DNA from 2 places in the Sporosarcina sp. NCCP-2331 genome. Region 1 is predicted to be linked to the other one. Evidence: a T-box and tRNA genes for the amino acid it is inferred to sense, from the RefSeq annotation. Region 1 holds a T-box; the other holds one or more tRNA genes.

Region 1 (3,426 bases):
TTAAAAGTTTGGCTCATCACCAAAACAAGTGCTTGACAGTGTACATAGCAAGCAGTTTGGAGTTAAAGGTAAGTAGAGAGAGACCGTTTCCCTGCGTTCCAGGCGGACGCGTTCTGGAGGGCCCTCGGTGAGCCAACTGGTCGCTTCGCTCCCCTTAGTTGTCTCATCCTATCGGGCTGATCCTCCCAGAGTCGCCGCCTGGAACGAAGGTACACTGGATTGTTTTTCAATACTCTTTGCGTGAGTGGGCAGTATGAGCTTACTGTCTTAGATTAGTATAAGAAGTATAGAATTTCATGCAATACCTATTACCCCCCAAGGGACACAGATCCTTGCGATCAATGACTTTGCAAAGTCGAGTAAACGAAACAACGCCGACTAACTCGCACTCTGCAAAAAAGCAGCATGACATATATTCTCCACACCAGCGAAGGCGCCTTTGCGGGGTCGGCCGTTGCTGGGAGACTGCTGGCACGTTCTTCGCCAGTAGGCTCATAGCGTAAGGCAATCCCCCAGCGCCGAAGCGGCTTTAAACTGCCGCAGGATTTACGCAATACGTACGTGACACGTTATCAAAAACAAATTTTGGCGCAGACCCTAAAAAGATTTCTTCTAAAAATCGCAGCAGCTTCATATAATGGCCTGAGTTAAGAAAAGGAGTGAAGCATATTGACTGCACATGAATGGACAGTGTCGGAGACTTTTTATTTTCCGGCTGAATATGGTGCTTTTTCGGAGGCTGCCGAGCTGAAAGTGACGCCGGGTTATACGGAAGAACGCACAGAAGAGGCAATCCGGCTGCAAGGAATTTATCATATCGCCGCCAATGTGGTCTTTGATTCAGACAAGCTGATCGAGGATTCAGCAGAAGATCGCTTAATTATTGACGATGTGGAAGTGGAGAACGGCAATGGATATTTTGAATATGCGGTCCCGCTGAATGTGGATTTGCCTTCGGAAACAGTCAGTACGGTTGATCTGAAAATCGCCGATGTACAGTCCTCTCCGCTGGAAGACGGCGGATTGTATGTAGAATGGAAAGTACAGCTTCAGAGCGAATCGGTTGTGAAAGAAGAAGCAGTGGCTGCAGTACAGGAAGTAGCAGTCGCAGTAGAGTCGACATCTCATTTAGAGTTTTTGGCGAATGCCGATCAGGCAGTGGAGCAGGGGCAAAAAGAAATGGAAGACTTTCTCTTGTACATCGCAGAGCTTGATGACGATGTAACAAGAAAGATCTTCCATTCAAATAATGTTTTTGTAGAAGCAGAACGAGAGACAGGCGAGGAGGCAAAACAATAAAAAGTCGCCTGTTGTCGGCACGATCAGCAGCCGGATTAATTGGAAAACGGTCAGCGGAATAATACAGTTCTTGCAGTAAAACCTGGTTTTCCTCAGCCAAGGCGGCAGCAAGTAGGGATTATAGCTTCTGCGCACGTACACCATCCTTTCAGGTTTCATTAAGTTACGCTTGACGTCTTCAGCGTTCTTCCACTATAATAATGGGGATTAGAATATCTATGCGTTGAATAGGTCAGTACATGTGACGGGTTTTCTTAAGAGAGGGTGCGATTGGTGGGACGTACCTGGAAACTGCAGATGGAACGTCGCCTATGAGCAGTTTCTGTGAACCTTCAGTAGCAGAGACCGGTGAAAACCGTTACGATCCATGAAGATGTATGCTTATTAAGCGTTCATAAATAAAGGTGGTACCACGAGCTCCTTCGTCCTTTTTACGGGATGTATGGGGCTTTTTTGTATTCACTTTTATCTGAATTCAACAGAAAACCCCTGCTGAATTCAGATAAAGCCTCCGGCGGATGTCATGAATTTTGGATGGAGTTAAATGTGCAAGCACATTTCAAAATCCAGACGCAATCACGCCAAGGCGCGCTTGAAAGAATAAAGGAGGAACTAAAAATGACAGATGAACTGACAATGCCGACAAAATACGATCCCCAGGCAGTCGAAAACGGCCGCTATGACTGGTGGCTTCAAGGTAAATATTTTGAGTCCGATGTAAAGAGCGAGAAAGAACCGTATACCATTGTGATCCCGCCGCCGAATGTGACCGGCCGGCTTCATTTAGGGCACGCGTGGGATACTACGTTACAGGATATGCTTATTCGAATGAAGCGTATGCAAGGCTATGATGCCTTGTGGCTTCCAGGGATGGACCACGCAGGGATTGCCACACAGGCGAAAGTGGAAGAAAAACTGCGTGCTGAAGGCAAGACGCGTTATGATCTGGGCCGCGAGAAATTCGTTGAAGAGACATGGAAATGGAAAGAAGAATATGCGGATCATATCCGTGAGCAATGGTCAAAACTTGGATTGGCTCTCGATTATTCACAGGAACGTTTTACACTTGACGAAGGTCTATCCAAAGCAGTGCGTGAAGTTTTCGTTACCCTTTATAAAAAAGATCTGATCTACCGCGGAGAATATATTATTAACTGGGATCCTGCGACGAAGACGGCTTTGTCTGATATCGAGGTTATCCATAAAGATGTGCAGGGTGCATTCTATCATATGCGCTATCCATTGACGGATGGCACGGGACATATTGAGATTGCGACTACACGTCCGGAAACGATGCTCGGGGATACAGCCGTTGCCGTACACCCGGATGACGAGCGTTACCAGCATTTAATTGGCAAGATGGTAAAGTTGCCGATTGTCGGCCGTGAAATTCCGATTGTTGCAGATGATTACGTTGAAATGGACTTCGGAAGCGGAGCTGTGAAAATAACACCGGCTCATGATCCGAATGACTTTGAAGTGGGTAATCGTCACAATTTGCCACGCGTACTCGTTATGAATGAAGACGGTTCAATGAATAAGCTGGCGGGCAAGTATGAAGGCATGGATCGTTTCGAATGCCGCAAGCAAATTGTGAAAGATCTTCAGGATATGGGTGTGCTTTTTGAAATTGAAGAACATATGCATTCTGTCGGTCACTCTGAGCGAAGCGGTGCGGTGGTTGAACCTTATCTGTCTACACAATGGTTCGTGAAGATGCAGCCGCTTTCCGAAGAAGCGATTAATCTGCAGAAAAATGAAGAAGAAAAAGTTCATTTCGTTCCGGAACGCTTTGAAAAGACGTATCTTGGATGGATGGAAAATGTCCACGACTGGTGTATTTCCCGTCAGCTCTGGTGGGGCCACCGGATTCCTGCCTGGTATCATAAAACGACAGGTGAAATCTATGTTGGACAGGAATCTCCTGCTGATGCGGATAACTGGGAACAGGACAAGGATGTACTCGATACGTGGTTCTCATCCGCTCTATGGCCGTTTTCCACTATGGGCTGGCCGGACACTGACAATGAAATGTTCAAAAAATATTACCCGACAGACGCCCTTGTTACAGGATATGATATTATCTTCTTTTGGGTGTCCCGCATGATTTTCCAGGCATTAGAATTC
Region 2 (3,426 bases), on a different contig from region 1:
ATGCCGTCGCATGAAGACCTAATCTTCGCAGCGGATTACTCGTTGATCCGTATTTCTTATCGCCCAACACAGGGTGACCTATTTCTTCCATATGCACGCGAATTTGATTTTTCCGTCCTGTCTCAAGCAAAACTTCCAGCAATGAACACTCTTTATTAGCCTGAATTCTTTTATAATGAGTGATTGCGCGCTGTCCGCCATTATCATACTGGCTCGAATAGACTTTGAACGCACTGTTTTCAGTTAACCAGGAATCGATTGTGCCTGAAGCACTCCTCACTTTGCCTTGTACCAGCGCGGTATACATCCGCTCCTTTACTGACTCATTCCAAGAATTTTGCAGCGTTTGCTGAGCTTTTTCATTCTTGGCAAACATCATCACGCCTGATGTGTCTTTATCCAGTCTGTGCACCACAAAAATCCTGTTTTCAGGATGAATTCTACGTACATATTCCGTTACCTGCCGATATGCGGTCATCTCCTGTTCTCTTGTATTAGAAGCAACAGAAAGCATTCCCGCCTCCTTATTGATCACGATGATATCGTCATCTTCATGCAGAATGGATACGCCTGCTAATTTGGACACGTTGAGAGCGGCTTTATTACTTTGTATTTCAACCTTCTGGCCCGGCTGTAAAGAATGATTGTGCTGTGTTACTGTTTGGCCGTCCACCATGACCTGACCGCGCGTCAAAACGGATTTAACAGAATTCCGGCTGCTTTTTGACATAACTTGCAGTAAAAACGGCAGCAGCTCGGCCTGTTCCTGAACAGTGTATTCCGTTGTGTTAGATTTTTGTTGTTTTCTTTTCATAAAATTAACCTCCGACGTGGAAATGTTTTATACATTTTTTAATTAAGGCTCTTTACCAATACATGTGGTTGACATTCTATTACCTGAGCAGTTTGAGATTTGACTGTAATTGTAGAGTATATGGTAAGTGGGAAGTGACCGTTTCCCTGCGTTCCAGGCGGACGCGTGTCCTGCGGGCCCTCGGTGAGCCAAGCGAACAGCTAAGGGTTCGCTTTGCCTTAATTTCTGCGTTCTTTGCAGAAATTAAGGCAGTGATGCACGCTTTTCGCCAGTAGGCTCATAGCGTAAGGCAATCCCCCGGCGCCGAAGCAGGTCTAAACTGCAAACTCACACTTCATTCAAACTTCCTGCAAAGTCGAGCAACGAAACCCCTAATTAGTCGAGAACCGTTTTTTGTGCAGATTTTATTTTGAGGAACAATAATTTTTTCATTATAATATAGAAAAGAGACCCCTAGGCATCCGGCCTAATAGGGTCTCTTATTGTTAAAAACCGTTGTTCCGACGGTAATTAACTTAGGTTTGGCACCTATGATTCCTACTGGGCTCGAACCAGCGACCTCCACCCTGTCAAGGTGGCGCTCTCCCAGCTGAGCTAAGGAATCGAATTGAACTGCTATGTGCATACTGTGATAAACAAGTCATCTTGTATAAGCACAAATACTATAATAGCATCTTCTTCATTCATTGTAAATAGACAAATTAAAAATCGGTAATTTCCCTGATCTGCGCAGAAAAATTACCGACTTTCATATACCACTTTTACATTTGCCAGTTGAAACACTCCTTTTCGCTTACTGCATATGTGTTACAGATTCTTCTGACTGCGCCTGCTCAAAATACAAAAATTCTTCATGATCCAACTCGCTGATTCGTTCTTTATTAATCCCGTGTGCTAAATGACCTTCAAATAAATTTTCAAACCAGATGTCTTGATTCTCCATAGTTGATACACTCCTTTTTTAAAAAGCTTTTTTTCATTGGCGGTATGTAGTTCAGTATTTGTTATCGTTTTGCTTATATATAGTATAGACAGAATCAGCTTGGGCAAAACTGCGTAATTAGTCCAAAATGAATTTAGTTAATTATAGACCTTCGGCTTGTTGACTTTCATACATTATTATGTTTGATTTCATTCGTTTCCACTTTACAGCTGACATAACTAGACTAGCAAGCTATCTTACGTATTAACGTAAATAGTTCAATACTCACAAATTAATTTATGCGCTTATTTATTTATTCAGATACTTCGTATTTCAATTGATAAAAAAACTTGTCTGCTCAACTTTTCAGTTAATCAGACAAGTTTTTTATGTTAGTCCGTTACCATATTGGACGGGTTTTGTTTTTTATGACTAATAAACTGCCATGCCATCAAGATAGCGAATAGCACTAAACCAATAATATCTGTTAAGGTTTCTGGATAAATCAACAGCATCCCAGTACCTACTGTCACGATTCGCATGATCAAGTTTAATTTAAGATACCAAAAACCAATCATCCCGGCTCCAATCGCCACCATTCCCACAATCGCTGTAAAGGTCACCCATACAATTTCCGTAACACTCGAATCCAGCATCAGCATCGCGGGATTAAATACGAACATATACGGAATGATAAAGGCGGCAATTGCCAGTTTCGCAGATGTCACACCTGTCTTGATCGGATCTCCGCCCGAAATCCCAGACGCTGCAAATGCGGCAAGTGCCACCGGCGGCGTGATATCGGCAATGATACCGAAATAGAACACGAATAAGTGTGCAGAGACAGCCACCACGATTGGCACAGTTGCGCCAGGCGGCATATCAAGCATCAGCAGGGTAATAATTGCCGGTGCTGCAATTGTAGACGTAATAACATAGTTTGCAGTTGTAGGCGATCCCATTCCTAAAATGATCGCAGCTAACATCGTAAAGAATAACGTCAGGAATATATTACCGCCGGCAGCTGAAATCAAACCGGTTGCCAGACTTAATCCCAACCCTGTTTTCACGACAACTCCAACAATGATCCCCGCACAAGCAGTCGCAGCTGCGACAGCCAATGCTGTTCGTGCCCCGTCAACAAGCGCCTGAATCATATCACGAATTCCAATTCTCGTTTCTTTACTGATTGAACTGACAACAATCGTCAAAACGATACCTAATAACGCCGCTTTCATCGTAGGTATACCTGCTAATAAAAACACGATAATCCCTAGAATCGGAAGCAGCAGATATATTTTCTTCAGCGTTTCTTTCTTATTTGGAATCTGGGAAGCATCCATTCCCGCCAATCCAACACGTTTCGCTTCAAAGTGCGTCATAATCCAAATTCCTGTAAAGTACAATAACGCCGGGATCGCTGCTGCTTTCGCAATTTCCCAGTATGTTACTCCGCCAATGAACTCAACCATCAGGAATGCTGCTGCCCCCATGATCGGCGGCATAATCTGTCCGCCTGTCGAAGCTGCCGCTTCAACTCCGCCGGCAAATTCTTTGCGGTAACCAAGCTTTTTCATCATTGGAATCGTGTAAGAACCGGACCCGACAACGTTCGCTACAGAACTACCCGAAATCGTTCCTTGCAGGGCACTGGAGAAGATGGCAACTTTTGCAGGTCCCCCGGTCAGAC

What was found. A T-box is a leader RNA that pairs with one kind of tRNA and senses whether it is charged. The one in region 1 lies ahead of NCCP2331_RS13305 (valine--tRNA ligase), so its partner is inferred to be a tRNA-Val.
Region 2: it has a tRNA-Val gene. The T-box ahead of NCCP2331_RS13305 (valine--tRNA ligase) is inferred to sense a tRNA for this amino acid. The anticodon was not compared.

The regions. Positions count from the first base shown of each region.
Region 1 is NZ_BRCD01000023.1:12,368-15,793, reverse strand. Features, by position in the region: gene NCCP2331_RS13315 (hypothetical protein) at 670-1,299, shown strand; T-box leader at 1,514-1,732, shown strand; gene NCCP2331_RS13305 (valine--tRNA ligase) at 1,918-3,426, shown strand, end outside.
Region 2 is NZ_BRCD01000016.1:35,056-38,481, reverse strand. Features, by position in the region: gene NCCP2331_RS10720 (RluA family pseudouridine synthase) at 1-814, opposite strand, end outside; tRNA gene NCCP2331_RS10715 (tRNA-Val) at 1,346-1,418, opposite strand; gene NCCP2331_RS10710 (hypothetical protein) at 1,608-1,757, opposite strand; gene NCCP2331_RS10705 (TRAP transporter permease) at 2,129-3,426, opposite strand, start outside.